2 regions of the Paraburkholderia sp. GAS206C genome follow, and region 2 is predicted to be linked to the other one. Evidence: riboswitches for the same ligand, from Rfam matches in the RefSeq annotation. Region 2 holds a riboswitch; the other holds the start of a gene.
What was found. Region 2 has a riboswitch for thiamine pyrophosphate ahead of thiC (phosphomethylpyrimidine synthase ThiC). Riboswitches for the same ligand answer to the same signal wherever they lie in the genome.
Positions count from the first base shown of each region.

Region 1: it holds a riboswitch for thiamine pyrophosphate, as region 2 does, so the genes downstream of both, P3T20_RS35470 (FAD-dependent oxidoreductase) here and thiC (phosphomethylpyrimidine synthase ThiC) in region 2, are expected to answer to the same signal.

Region 1 is NZ_JBNDKR010000017.1:95,929-103,546, forward strand. It holds gene P3T20_RS35460 (thiazole synthase) at 1-361, opposite strand, end outside; gene thiS (sulfur carrier protein ThiS) at 435-632, opposite strand; gene P3T20_RS35470 (FAD-dependent oxidoreductase) at 705-1,859, opposite strand; TPP riboswitch at 2,057-2,168, opposite strand; gene P3T20_RS35475 (ABC transporter ATP-binding protein/permease) at 2,562-4,313, shown strand; gene P3T20_RS35480 (hypothetical protein) at 4,608-5,105, shown strand; gene P3T20_RS35485 (hypothetical protein) at 5,254-5,784, shown strand; gene P3T20_RS35490 (response regulator) at 5,943-6,689, shown strand; gene P3T20_RS35495 (flagellar basal body L-ring protein FlgH) at 6,790-7,458, opposite strand; gene P3T20_RS35500 (hypothetical protein) at 7,517-7,618, opposite strand, start outside.
Region 2 is NZ_JBNDKR010000009.1:395,560-403,177, reverse strand. It holds gene P3T20_RS26450 (FAD-dependent oxidoreductase) at 99-2,129, shown strand; gene P3T20_RS26445 (EamA family transporter) at 2,167-3,096, opposite strand; gene P3T20_RS26440 (DUF1223 domain-containing protein) at 3,484-4,329, opposite strand; TPP riboswitch at 4,626-4,744, shown strand; gene thiC (phosphomethylpyrimidine synthase ThiC) at 4,837-6,768, shown strand; gene P3T20_RS26430 (hypothetical protein) at 7,054-7,578, shown strand.

The sequences.
Region 1 (7,618 bases), on a different contig from region 2:
GACCGACCGGATCGGGCTGCAACGTGTAGTCGTCGCCGATCAGTTCGAGCTTGATCCAGTCGGTTTCGAAGACTTCACGCGCCATGTGGGCGGTCGTGACCGCCTCGCCGACGCTCTGGCAGCCGGCCGTGTTTGGCAATAGCGGCACGCCGTGGCGCTTGAGCAGATCGAAGAAGCCGGCTTCGGCACCGCCTTCGTTCATCTGCCGGCGCAGCGCGACGGTAATCATGCCAGGCTTCGCCGCATCGATCGAGTCGGACAGCGACTGCAGCGACGGATAGCGTGACGTGCCGAGCAACACCCGGCTGGCGAAGGTTTCGCCGTACAGCGTGAGCGCGTCGGCGGGAATGGGAGAAGTCATCTGGAAATCCTTGTCTCTGGCAATACCCGGCGACCTGGCTGTTCGGCTACGTGGTCGCGGGTAATCACCGTTTTTAGCCGCCGGCGACCGGTTGCACGACGTCGAGCTTGTCACCCGCTTGCAGCGCGCGCGCGGCGTGCTGGGTACGGGCCACAAAGTCGCCGTTCAGCGCAACCGCGAACGGCGGACGCGCGCCGAAAGCGGCGAGCGCGTCGGCGACGGTCGCCCCCTCGGGCAGCGACAACGGCTTCTGATTGATATGAATGTCCATGGTGTTCAGATACGGTTCAATCGATAGCGTAAGCGGCCGGCGGGGCAGCCCATGTGGCAATGGTCGCAACGCTCATGCCGGCACCTGCGAGCGGTTCTGCGGATCGAGCCGGGCAAGCTGGAACAGTTCGCTCCAGCGCGCGTCGCGCCGCCAGTCGTCGAAAGCGTCGGCATCGCCGATGCGTCCGTCGAGCAGCGCGGCGGCGAAACGGACGGCTTCGTCCGCGACTTCGGGCACGATCATATAGCCGTGCCGGTACAGGCCGTTCACGCGCAAGGTCTGCGCGCCATCCCAGACCAGCGCCGGACGGTGGTCCGGCAAGGTCGGGCGGCACTGCGAGTTCAATTCGAGGATGCGCGCCTCGCCGAAGCCGGGGTGGACCGAGAACGCTGCACTCAGCAATTCCAGCGCGGAACGCACGCTGACGGGCGACATGTCCTCGCCTTCCACTTCGGTTGCGCCGATCACGTAAAGATCGTCCTGCTTCGGCGCGATATACAGCGGATAGCGCGGATGCAGCAGACGCACCGGGCGCGTGAGCTTGATTCCAGGCGCGTGGACACGAGCGACTTCGCCACGAATGCCGCGCAAAGTCGGCAAAACATTCTTGGCACCGAGGCCGCGGCAATCGATCGTCACGCGTGCGGACGGTAACGCGCGATCATCCACGGGTGTGTTCCAGTGCGTTTCGACGCGCCGCTCGGCGAGCCCTGCGGCGAGCGCACTCAACACCTGGCGATTATCGAGTTGTCCCTCATGCGGCAACAGCCAGCCTTGCGCGAAACGGCCAGCCAGCGCGGGCTCGGTCGCGCCGAGTTGCGCACCCGAGAGCGTGACGAAGCCACCATCCAGCAGATCGGCGGGCGCATTCGAGCGCACCCGGCGTTCGAACAGCGGCGCTTCGGTGCGATCGGCGTGATGCCAGACTACGAGCGTCCCATTGCGTTGAAAGAACACCGGTACGGGCAGTTCGGCCAGTACTTGCGGCCAGGTATCGAGCGACGCGGCGCCGAGGCGCGTGATCAGCAATTCGGCGCTGGCCGCTTCGGCGAGCGGCGCGAGCATCGCGGCCGCCACCCACGCGGCGGCTTGCGAACCGGCGGCATCGCCGCGCTCGTAAAGCGCCACGCGATGCCCCGCACCGGCGAGGCGCCACGCGACCAGCCGGCCGCACAGTCCCCCGCCGATGACGGCGAAATCCGGTTGCGAGCGATCGAGCGCGTTCATTGCCGTCCTGCCGGCGCGCGCAGAGCGGCCTTGAGCGTCACGGGGCAAACGAAGCAATAGACTGAAGAATAAGCGGTCATCGTATCCTTTCCGTACGGCAACAGGCGCACGTACCCAAGGACGAAACCGGCGGGCGAGGCCGGCCGGGCAAAAAGCGCATCCAGTGACGGACGCTGCCCGGCGGGGAATGGAAGAAAAGCCAACTTCCGGAAACTTCCCGCGCCGGTATTACCCGGATCGGGTGCAAAGGGTCTCTCTCAGCCTTGCTGCGGCGTGTGGCCCGCGCGCAAAGCACCCCTGTTTCGTCGAGAGTCATTAGACCATAAAAGGCGCGGCGGCCGCAAACCGGGGGCGGCGGAGCTGCTGCGATCACGGGCGGGCAGACCGTCGGGCCTGGGCGATTCATGTAGCCTCGCTCGGAGCCTCTGGCACAATGCGGCGATGGAGTCTGCGCCGTTGTCGTGGGCTCTCGCGTCAAACGCGACAACCATACGCCGGTCGCGCGAGACCGCGGTCCAGTGCCCCAGGTGATTAATTTTCGCTTAAGCCGCCGGCGGCAGAATCGGGCGGTCGTACGACGGGTTCGAGGCCCGGGCCGCTATTTGCAATTCCGCTGTGGCTCCGATCCACTATAGGCAAGCCGGTCCTGGCTTGCTTGCAGCGGGTCGGTCCAAGATGAGCCAGTATTTCTTCAGGATGGTCATGACACCCAATACTTCCCCTGCCAGCCCGCTCGAGCCGGACGACAAGGTCTCCGCGTGGAGTCTGATCAAGCCCTACTGGGTCTCTGAGGAATGGAAGATCGCGTGGGGGCTGCTGATTGCGATCATTGTGATCAACCTCGTCAACGTGTGGATCAGCGTCAGGTTCAATACCTGGAGCGGCGAGTTCTTCAATATGCTGCAAAACAAGAGCGTGAAGGACTTTCCCCACCTGATGTTGGTGTGGGCCGGCCTTGTGGCAGCGCTGATCGTCCTCTTTGTCTACGGCCGTTATTTGCGGCAGATGCTCGGCTTCCGGTGGCGCCAATGGCTCACGACCCGCTACCTCCAGGAGTGGCTCGGCGACGGCGCTTTCTACCGGATTGAGCGCGACCGCCTCGCTGACAACCCCGACCAGCGGATCAGCGACGACTTGCAGTCATTTGCGACCAGCACGCTCACGCTGACGCTCGACCTGCTGTCCACGGTCGTCACACTCATTACGTTCGTTACCATCCTCTGGTCCCTCGCTGGAGCATTGACCGTGTCACTGGGTGGCATGCCGATCGTCATTCCAGGCTACATGGTGTGGGTCGCCGCGCTCTACGCGCTGGGCGGCTCGTACATGATCTACAAGCTCGGCCACCCGCTCGTTTCGATCACCTACCAGCAGCAAAAGGTTGAGGCAGATTTCCGCTTTGGACTGATCCGGGTGCGCGAGAATTCTGAGCAGATCGCGTTTTACGATGGCGAGCAAACCGAAGAGGCCACCGCGCAAAACTTCTTTCAACGCATTCGCGACAACTGGTGGCGCGTGATGAAGTACACGAAGCGCCTGAGTTTCGTGCTCAGTTTCTACAGCAACATCGCGTACATTTTTCCACTCATTGTCGCCTCGCCCAAGTACTTCACCGGCGCGTTCACAATGGGCGTGCTGATGCAGATCCAGAACTCGTTCGGCACCGTCAGCGATTCATTTTCCTGGTTCATCAACAGTTACGGCAGCCTCGTCGATTGGCGCGCTACGGTGAATCGTCTGCGGGAATTCAAGCGCGTCATGCGTGCGTCGCATCTGAAAGAGTCCATCTCGCCGGCTACCGCACATGGCGGCATCAACCTGCACTACGTCGACGAAGAAAAGCTCAGCACGGATGGTCTCTCGCTGGCCTTGCCGAACGGCACCCCGCTCTCACAGATCCGCAATATCACGATTAACCCCGGTTCGCGCTGGCTCGTGCGAGGTCCGTCGGGTTCCGGCAAGAGCACCTTGATGCGTGCGCTTGCCGGACTGTGGCCGTTCGGCGACGGCTCGATCGACGCACCGGTCAATGCGCGCATGATGTTCATCCCCCAGCAGAGCTACATGCCGATCGGCACGTTGAAAGCGGCGCTCACCTATCCGTCCTCCGCCGAGACCTACGCCGACGACGAATGCCGCGAAGCGCTGCGTACCTGCCACCTCGACGACTATGTGGGCCGCCTCGACGAATCGGGACACTGGGCCCGCATCATGTCGCCGGGCGAACAGCAGCGTCTCGCAGCAGCGCGCGTGCTGCTGCACAAGCCCGACTACCTGTTCCTCGACGAGGCAACCAGCGCGCTCGACGCGGCCAACGAAGCGCGGCTCTACCATCTCTTCACGGAGCGTCTGCCGAAGGCCGCCATCGTCAGCGTCGCGCACCGCGAATCGCTCGCGGCGTTCCACGAAGAAACGCTCGATGTCGAGCGAGCGGGCGAACCCGTCGCCGCTTAGGCAACGCGTCACTTGACCGGGTCGCGATTGACCGGGTCGCGATTGACCGGGTCGCGATTGACCGCGTCGCGTTAGACCGGGTCGCGATTGAACACTTAACGCCCATCACCGATGCCGACTGCGGCATCGGCGCGCCCTGCAACATTCTGAAATACGCGAGAACAGTTCGAAAGCATTTGCGAAGCGCTCAGGTTGTTCCGTGCTTTGAAAGTGCCGTGCTGCGGCGAGGATAGTCGTGCGGGCCGGTCCCCCTCCGGTGCCGCACGCCACTCACCGTTATCGGACTTCCCGCTCATGTCATTCGATCGCCGTCTTCGTCACCTGACCCAACGATTCACGCGGATGAGCCGTTCGCCGCTCGCCCGTCCCGCCATCCCGGCCGGTGCGGCAGCCCTGTTGCTGTCGCTCGGCGCTCAGGCCGCGCAGTTGACCCAGGTCGCCGAGCCGGCCAACGTCTGTCCGGCACTGACGCACATCGTCGCCGCCACCGACTTCCGGCAACTCCACGACCAACCCGCCGCACAGCTGCCGGGTGTGGACAGCGCCGGCGACTGCCACGCCAGCGGTCACAGCTACGATTGCCACTGGCGCGCGCACTGGCAAGCCGACGGCGTGGTCACGGACCCGCTCGAAGAACTCGGCGCGGATATCGCCGCGTGCTTTCCCAACGTCGTGCACGACCTCAACACGCCGACTCGCCAGCATTTCGTCGTGACAGCCGGCCTGCGCCGCATCGACGTGACGGCTAGCGTGCAGGGGTCCAACGAGTTGCGCCTGCGCGTCGCACGCTAAGCGTGCCGCCCCCGCGTTTCAACCCGACACGTCAAGGTATCGCATCGTGAACGGCTCGCGCCCACCGCTATTTCCGCTTCCTCGCCGGACCGCCAGACTGCCATGGTCCACTGGGCGGCGGTCATGCGTATGGGCGGCGACCGCCGCCGTGTTATGCGTCGGGCTGAACGGCTGCGCCTGGACGCTGATCACAGCGGCCGACGCCACCGGTTCCGTGATTCAGGCAGGCTATGCCATCGCTTCGAACTACTCGTCGCCTACCTTCGTCAACGGTCACCCCGCGTCCATCAGCACGGTGTGCATCGAAGTGAACCAGCTGGTGTCCGTTGGCGATTTCGTCCCGGCCTTGCAACTCGCGCTGAACCGGCGCGGCATCCGCTCGGCCGTCTACAACCCGGGCACCGCCCCGGCGAGCTGCGAGGCGCGGCTCGTCTATAACGCCTCGGTCGATTACGGCAAGCGCTCGTTTAACGACAATCCGGTGCAGTATCTTTCCGTGATCGATCTGACGCTGCTGCAGCAAGGCCAGATTCTGGTCACCGCGCGCTACCAGACCGGCGAACTCGGCATGGACCGCTTCTCGAACGCATCCGTCAAGCTCAACGGCATGATCGAAAAGATGGTGGTCGATCGCACCGAGTTGCGTCCGCGGACCATTCAGACGTCGCAAGTCAACTGAGTTCCCTCGCGCCCTGCAGAACGCGCTGCATCTGCAAAACCCGCAAGACGCACGCCGCACCCGCAAAATCACGCAGACGATTGCTTCCAATTACCCGGGAAAGGTTTTGAAAGCATTGCGCGCTATCAGCCCTCCGGCGTATCTCTTAAGATTGCCGAATGAACCAATCCATTCTGGTCGTTGACGACGACCCCGTCGTGCGCGACATCGTGCGCGAATATCTGCAAGGGCGCGGCTTCTCGGTAACCGTGCTCGAGCATGGCATCGCCTTGCAACGCGCGCTCGAGAACGAGCGGCCCGCGCTGGTCGTGCTCGACATCATGATGCCGGAGATGGACGGTATTAGCGCGCTACGCGCCTTGCGCCTGGCCGGCGACGATATTCCTGTGATCCTGCTGACCGCGCGCGCCGACGTGATCGACCGGGTGATCGGACTCGAGCTCGGCGCGGACGATTATCTCGGCAAGCCGTTCGAGCCGAGCGAGCTGGTCGCGCGTATCCGTACTGTGTTACGCCGCCGCGGCACGATCGCGCCCGGCGCACCGGAAAACCGCGCGCCGTATCGCTTTGGCCGTTTCGAGGTGAATTTTCCAGCGCGCGAGTTACGCCGCGACGGCGAACGCATTCCGCTGCGCTCGAGCGAATTTGCGATGCTCAAGGTGTTCGTCACCCATGCGATGACGGTGCTCACCCGTGCGCAATTGCTGGAAAAGCTGCATGGCAACACCGAGGCGCACCGTAACCGCAGCCTCGATGTCTCGATCTGGCGGCTGCGACGTCTGATCGAAGTCGATCCGTCCGAGCCGCGCTATGTGCAGACGGTGTGGGGTCGCGGCTACGTGTTCGTGCCGGATGGAGAAATCGGCGCGGCCGAGCGGGCCGCGCAGCCGTTCGTCGACGCGTAACACTGCGTCAGGCAAGTCCCAAAGAAGCGCTACATGGGCTCACGCCTGCGGCGCGCCTGGACCGTTTGGCGCAAATCGCCAAACGGTCTCACGAAATGACTCAGAACGTCAGCACGCTCAGGAACATCCGCTGCAGCCAGCCCACGGTCGTCGAATCGCTCACAATGCCCTGGCCTGCCTGTTCGATCTTCGCATTCGCCACCTTGCCTGACGACACATAATTGCCGGCTTCGATGTCCTTCGGATTGACGATACCGGACAGCCTCAGGCGGTCGTGATTGCCGTTCATCGCAATCAGCTTCTCGCCGGACACCATCAGATTGCCGGTCGGCATCGTTGCGATCACCGTCACAGCCAGCGTACCGGTCATCCCATTAGTGTCGGTCATGGCGCCGGCTCCCTTGAAGTCCGTCGACGCCGAGCCGATATTGAACAGGCGCGCGAGCCGTGCAGCCGCGCTGGTCGATTGATCGGCGGCAGTCGCAGTAATGTCGCTGGTTCGGCTGGCCGTTGTATTGGCGCTGCTGTTGCCGTTATAAGACTCGGACAGACGAATCGTCAGCACATCGCCCACATGCTGCGCACGCGGCGTTTCGTAGAGCAAGAGCGACGAGCCAGCCTGATAAATCGCGCCTTGCGTGTTGATGTTGAGCGGCGCGCTGACGAGCGGCGGCAACATCGGCGTGTCGACGATCGAATCCTGGTGGCTCGCACAGGCGGCCATACCCAGCGCTGCGGTCAGCGCGGCGATGAGGCGTAGGGTGGTCATAGAGGTTCCTCCACCGGAGAAAAATGAATCAACTCGGTCTCGACACGCATGCCGCGCCTCAACCCGCTTCGGGACTGCTCGCCTGCCATTGGCGTACGAGCGACTTCACCCACGCATCGGGATCTTTCAGCAGATAGGTGAGCGTGCCGTTGTGCGTGGA
Region 2 (7,618 bases):
TGGCCAACGAGTTCGCAGGATTAGAATTTTTCCTCGGAAGGTTCGGCCGATCGGCGGTGTATTGTTCGGGCGCACCCCACTTTTACAAGGTCCGTTGCATGCCTTACCGATTCTTGCTCGCCGAACTCGACCTCGGCTTCACGACTCTGCGCAACCGGGTCGTCATGGGTTCGATGCATACGGGCATGGAAGACCGCTTCTGGAACTACCCGAAACTCGCCGCGTATTTCCGCGAGCGCGCCAGAGGCGGCGCCGGTCTGATCATCACGGGTGGCATCTCGCCGAACCGGCAAGGCTGGCTGCTGCCGTTCGGCGGCACGCTAAACTCGGTGTTCGACCTGCGCAATCACCGCCTCGTGACCGAGGCCGTGCATGCCGAAGGCGGCAAGATCGCGCTCCAGATCCTGCATGCGGGACGCTATGGGTATCAACCGTTCGTGGTGTCCGCTTCGGCGCTGAAGTCGCCGATTTCGAAGTTCAAGCCGCGCGCACTGACGCTGGCCGGCGTGGCGAAGACCGTGCGCGACTACGCGCGCTGCGCGCGGCTCGCCCAGCGCGCCGGTTACGACGGCGTCGAGATCATGGGCAGCGAGGGATATCTGCTCAACCAGTTCCTCTGCCCGCGCACCAACCAGCGTACCGACCGTTACGGCGGCAGTCTCGAGAACCGCATGCGGCTTGCGCGCGAGATCGTCGAAGCAGTCAGGGCCGCGTGCGGCGAGCGCTTTATCGTGGTGTACCGGTTGTCGCTGATCGATCTCGTCGAAGGCGGCAATACGTGGGAGGAGACCGTGCAGGTCGCGCAGGCTCTGGAAGCGGCCGGCGTCACGATGTTCAATACCGGTATCGGCTGGCACGAGGCGCGTGTGCCGACCATCGTCACCTCGGTGCCGCGAGCGGCCTTTGCGCCGCTCAGCGCGCGCCTGAAGGCAGCAGTCAAGGTACCGGTGATCGTCTCGAACCGCATCAATACACCGGACGTCGCCGAAGATCTGCTCGCTCAGGGCGCGGGCGATCTGGTGTCGCTCGCGCGGCCGCTACTCGCCGACCCGGACTTCGTCATAAAGACCGCCGAGGGGCGCACGCACGAGATCAACACCTGCATCGCGTGCAACCAGGCCTGCCTCGATCACACATTCCAGAACCGGCGCGCCACCTGTCTCGTCAATCCGCGCGCGGGACGCGAAACTGAACTGGTGTACCGGCCGATCGCCAGTCAGGAGACGCCGCGGACGATTGCCGTGGTGGGTGCCGGGCCGGCCGGGCTATCGGCAGCGACGGTGGCCGCCTCGCGTGGCCACCGTGTGACGCTGTTCGATGCGAGCACAACCATCGGCGGACAGTTCAATCTCGCGATGCGTGTGCCGGGCAAGGAAGAGTTCAGCGAGACGATCCGCTATTTTCAGAGCCAGTTGCAGCGGTATAGCGTCGACGTGCGGCTCGCCACTCGCGTCGATGCCGCGCTGCTCGCCGCGGGCGGCTACCAGGACGTGATCCTCGCCACAGGCATTGCTCCGCGCCGCCCGGCGATTCCCGGCATCGACGGGCCGAACGTCTTGACCTACGTCGAGGTGCTGCGCGGCGCACCAGTAGGCCGCAGCGTCGCGGTAATCGGCGCGGGTGGGATTGGCTTCGACGTCAGCGAGTTCCTGCTGCATCATCCCGGCGAGCCGCTGCCGCAGCCGCGCGACGCGTGGCTCGAAGAATGGGGCGTCGATCTGGCCGTGCGTGAGCGCGGCGGTCTGAAAGCGCCGCTGCCTGCGCAACCGGTACGCGACATCTGGCTGTTGCAGCGCAAAGCCGGCAAGCTCGGTGCGGGGCTCGGCAAGACCTCGGGCTGGGTGCACCGGGCCACGCTAATGCGCAACGGTGTGCGGATGCTCGACGGCGTGTCGTATCTGGAGATCAGCGAACGTGGGTTGAAGATCGCACGCGAAGGCGCCGAGCAGTGGCTCGAAGTGGAGACGATCGTGATCTGCGCGGGGCAGGAATCCTTGCGCGATCTGCAGCCGGCCACGCCGCCTGCGGACGGCCCGCGGTATCACGTGATCGGCGGCGCGGCGCTGGCGAGCGAACTCGATGCCAAGCGGGCGATCCGCGAAGGGGCGGAGCTGGCGGCGCGTTTATAGTCAGGCAACGCGGGGGCGCGTTGCGCGCCTCTGCCTCTCACGCCAGACCGCGGCGCCGGTAATCGAACCAGAACGACAGACCGACACTCGCCAGGATCACCACCGTCGCAATCACCGTTGCGCCGGTCACCGGTTCGCCGAGCAGCAGCGCGCCAAGCGCGACCGCCACCACCGGATTCACGTACATGCAACTGCTGGCGATGATCGGACTGGTATGCCGGATCAGATAGCCGTACGCGACATACGCGGCCATGGTGCCGACCAGCATCAGGTAGAAGAACGCCAGCAGCGGCAGGATGTGCAGTTCGGCCATGCGCTCGCCGGACAGCCACGCGACGATCGTCGACATCGCGCCACCCAATCCGATCTGCAACGCGGTAGACATAAACAGGTCCGACGGCAGTTTCAGCCGTCCAGCCAGATGCGCGCCGCCTGCCCAGAAGAGCGCGCCACACAGAATTGCGAGACTCCCGCCGGCCGAACCCGACGCTCCACCGCCCTGGCTCAGGATCGCAATCCCCACGAGTCCGAGGCCCACGGCAAACCATTCGCCCCGCCCGATCTTGCGTCCCGCCACAGCGGCGATGACGGTAGCGAACAGCGGCACGGTAGCGACCATGACCGCGGCAGTGCCGGTGCCGACCGTGCGCATGCCGAACGCCAGCATCCCGCTCGAGAGACCCACCAGCATCGTGCCGACCAGCCCGGCGTTGCGAATCTCAGCAGCGTTTGGCCAGACCGGGTCGCGACGCGCGGCGAAGACGAACAGGCCGATGCCCGCAAACAGGTTGCGCAGGCCGGACAGAAGGAGCGGCGGGAATGATCCGAGCGCCACGTGCACGGCCAGATACGTGGAGCCCCACACGAGGTAGACGACGCTCAGCGCGAGCGCGATCCGGCCAGCATGAGACTGAGGCAGGCGAAAGGCAAAACGGAGAGGAAAACGGCCAGGAAGTTGCAGCGACATGCGTTCAATCCACCCATGTCGTTCGAGGCGTTGTGCCCCCGCTGGGGACGCTGGGTCCAGATGGCGGGCGCCGCATCGTGGATGCGGCCTGGCAGGCAAGGCTCAAAGACATGGTGGTAGAACGGGCAGAAGTACTTGGGGACGGCAACGGCGGACAACCGCGGCACGCACCGCAGCATTATGCAGGAACGCGGTTGGGCGTCCATGAAAGAATCGTAAATTCTGTATCCGGAAAGCGGCTGGGCGTCCGTGCGAGCGACTGCCTGCCGAACAGACGCCGCGACGGCTAGAGCATGCGAGGTTTCAAGTCTCCGAAAATCAGGTGCGAGGTTCAGATCGAGGGTTACTCATGGCGAAGGCGTCGACCTCAATCGATCGCCGGCGGCCTCACTGACAGGCGGCCAGTTCCGTCACCTGCAACACCTCGCCGGTGGATGCGTTTTCGACGAAGGCCACGACGCCGAACCTGTCCGGCTGCGCCTGGCGGTCGGCGGCATCGGTGGCATCGAGCGCGATCTCACGGCGAATCTGCGCGCTGCCGCCCGCAAGCGGCACCGGACCGATCCATTGCCGCACGACGCGTTCGTGATGCAGCGTCGCGCCACTGTTTTCGCCGGCGCGCACTTGCGACGTCAGTGCGTTTTCATAGACGGCGACGTACGCGTTCAATGGATCGTGGACCGTGGCTTTGGACGTGAAGCGCGCGTCGACGCCGAAACCGTTCGTGCCCTGAGCAGGCGGCGCGAGTTCAAGCGCAACGTCTGCCTGCGCCGGCTCGGCGGTCACCTCGTGAACACGCTCATCGAAGCTCTCGGGCCGGGACCAGCTACGCAACTCACGCCCCGACACGAAGATTTCAGGCGTGTAAATCGTGTGGCCGCCGGCGAGATCGGTCAGCGTCTGCTGCCGTTCAGTGAAACGATGCTGGGAGAAGCGGTCGTTCCAGCCAAGGCTGTTCCAGTAGTCGACATGCAAGGCAAGCGGCACGACGCCTCGAGCGGCACCGCTGTCCTTCCACTGACCCAGCCAGTGATCCGCCGGCGGGCAGCTATTGCAACCCTCGCTGCTGTACAACTCGACCAGCGCGACACGGTGGGCCGGGCTGTGCGCCTTGCACATCGCATCGGCGGCCTGAGCGGCACCGCTCGTGGCTAGCGCGGCAAACAGCGCGATGGCACGCACCATCGGCGAGTCGGCAAAGCGGCGCGTGAGTGAACGCACGCGTACAGGCATAAGCGGATACGCGTGGGAACGCATAAGGGGATTCATGGCAGGCTCCATCTGGAAATCTGCACGTTAGTCGGCGAGCGTCGCCCGTTATGACAGCGCCTCTGAAATTTTATTGCGGGACTGGAGGACATGGCGTGGCTGACGATAAAGATCGGGCAACGCCACCTTTCATGCTGCGGCGCATCACCCCGCGCGGCCCAATAGAGATAAGCACGACAGGCTGTAAGCCGGTCACCGTTCGGGCCACGTCAATTTCGAGACCGGTTGCCAAGCACTGCGCCGGCGGTGTATCGTGTGCGCTGCTAACGCGGGGGTCCTGCGTCGCACGGAGGTTGGAGGTCCGTGTTGCGTGGGTGAGAAATACCCTTTGAACCTGATCTGGATAATGCCAGCGCAGGGAAGCGTACGGAATTCGTAGCGCAGCACCGCCTCATCCTCTGGCGAATTCCGACAACTTCCATCTCGTCTCCTGCTTAGCGGCCCCACATAGAGCTTTGCATGGAGAAATGCATGAACGCCAATCCGAAGTTCCTTTCCGCCGACGCTCACGTCGATGCGGCCGCTGTCGCCCCGCTGCCGAATTCCCGCAAGATCTACGTCACTGGCTCACGCGACGATATCCGCGTGCCGATGCGCGAAATCAGCCAGTCGGATACACCGGACAGCTTCGGCGGCGAGAAGAATCCCCCGGTCTTCGTCTACGACACGTCGGGCCCCTACTCCGATCCGGATGCCACGATCGATATCCGCGCGGGTCTGCCGGCTTTGCGTCAACGCTGGATCGAAGAACGCGGCGACACCGAAGCGCTGAGCGGTCTGTCGAGCGACTTCAGCCGCGAACGCGCCGCCGATACGGCCACCGCCGATCTGCGCTTCCAGGGCCTGCATCGCACGCCGCGCCGCGCCAAAGCCGGCGCCAACGTTTCGCAGATGCACTACGCGCGCAAAGGCATCATCACGCCGGAAATGGAGTACATCGCGATCCGCGAAAACCAGCAGCGCGCGGCGTATCTTGAGTCGCTCAAGACGAGCGGTCCGAACGGCGAAAAGCTCGCGGCGATGATGGGCCGTCAGCATCCGGGCCAGGCATTCGGCGCGAGTGCCTTCGGTCCGAACGGTCTCACCGAAATCACGCCGGAATTCGTGCGCGACGAAGTGGCCCGCGGCCGCGCGATCATCCCGAACAACATCAATCACCCCGAAAGCGAGCCGATGATCATCGGCCGTAACTTCCTCGTGAAGGTCAACGCGAACATCGGCAACTCGGCGGTGACCTCGTCGATCGGCGAAGAAGTCGACAAGATGACGTGGGCGATCCGCTGGGGCGGCGACACGGTGATGGATCTCTCCACCGGCAAGCACATCCACGAAACGCGCGAGTGGATCATCCGCAATTCGCCGGTGCCGATCGGCACGGTGCCGATCTACCAGGCGCTGGAAAAGGTCAACGGCAAGGCCGAAGACCTGACGTGGGAAATCTTCCGCGACACGCTCATCGAGCAGGCGGAGCAAGGCGTCGATTACTTCACGATCCACGCCGGCGTGCGTCTTCAATACGTGCCGCTGACGGCCAAGCGCATGACGGGTATCGTCTCGCGTGGCGGCTCGATCATGGCGAAGTGGTGTCTCGCGCATCACAAGGAAAGCTTCCTGTACGAACACTTCGAAGACATCTGCGAAATCATGAAGGCCTATGACGTGGCCTTCTCGCTCGGCGACGGCCTGCGTCCCGGCTCGATCTACGACGCCAACGACGAAGCGCAACTCGGCGAACTGAAGACGCTCGGCGAGCTCACCCAGATCGCGTGGAAGCACGACGTGCAGACGATGATCGAAGGCCCGGGCCACGTGCCGATGCAGCTGATCAAGGAGAACATGGACCTGCAACTGGAATGGTGTGACGAAGCGCCGTTCTATACGCTGGGACCGTTGACCACCGACATCGCCCCTGGCTACGACCACATCACGTCAGGCATCGGTGCTGCGATGATCGGCTGGTTCGGCACGGCGATGCTCTGCTACGTCACGCCGAAGGAACACCTGGGTCTGCCGAACAAGGACGACGTCAAGACCGGCATCATCACGTACAAGCTTGCGGCCCATGCGGCGGATCTGGCGAAGGGTCACCCGGGCGCGCAGGTGCGTGACAACGCGCTGTCGAAAGCGCGCTTCGAATTCCGTTGGGAAGACCAGTTCAACCTCGGTCTTGATCCGGACAAGGCGCGCGAATTCCACGACGAAACGCTGCCGAAGGACTCGGCCAAGGTCGCGCACTTTTGCTCGATGTGCGGCCCGCACTTCTGTTCGATGAAGATCACTCAGGACGTGCGCGAGTTCGCCGCGCAGCAAGGTGTGACCGACGACGAAGCCTTGAAGAAAGGCATGGAAGTAAAGTCGATCGAGTTCATGAAAAAGGGCGCCGAGATTTATCAGCGGCAGTGAGGCCGATGGGTGGCGCCTGCAGGATGCGCCACCTCGCTTCTCGTGAAACGCAAGGGCTCGCCGCTGGCGGGCCTTTTTCTTTTGCGGGCACGGTTTGAAGCGACCCGAATGCGCGCCAATCCCGACAAGCCCTTACCCAGGACACATCCGGCACGGCACTGAAATAAGCGGTAACCTGTTTGCAACCTGACCCGAATCGCTCAGGGGTATTCTGAGTGGAAGATGCCGGTTTGCAACCTCTCGAACATTAACCATCGCGGCATCGAGCTGCATCAGGAGCATGCCATGAGTCCACTTTCGGCTATCACCCGTCTTGGCGCCGCGGCTGCCGCGCTCGCCCTCGCGGGCTGTTACTACCCCTACGGCTACTATCCCTACGGCGCAAACGGCTACTACCCAACCACGGGTTCCTCGCAGACGTCCGTGGCGGTGAATGCGAACGGCGAGCCCGTTGGCGCGCTGAACCAGCACAACCCGATCCCCGCGCCGCCACCGCCGTCGGTAACGGCTTCGGGTAGCTATGTAGTGCCGTCACCGGCGGCGACCGCGGCTAGCCAGCAGATCTATACGCCGGCCCCGGATGTCGGGCCGGCCTATTCCGCTTATCCCTATGCGGCTTATCCGTATGCGGCCCCGGCCTATCCGTACTACGGATATGGCTACGGTTATGGTTACCCGTATTGGGGACCATCGGTATCGGTCGGGTTTGCCGGCTTCTGGGGCGGAGGCTGTTGCTGGGGTGGTGGCTGGCACGGCGGTGGCTGGCACGGCGGCGGTTGGCATGGCGGTGGCGGAGGCCATTGGCACTGAGCCGATGAACCGATGAGCCACGTCGGAACACACACCCAGC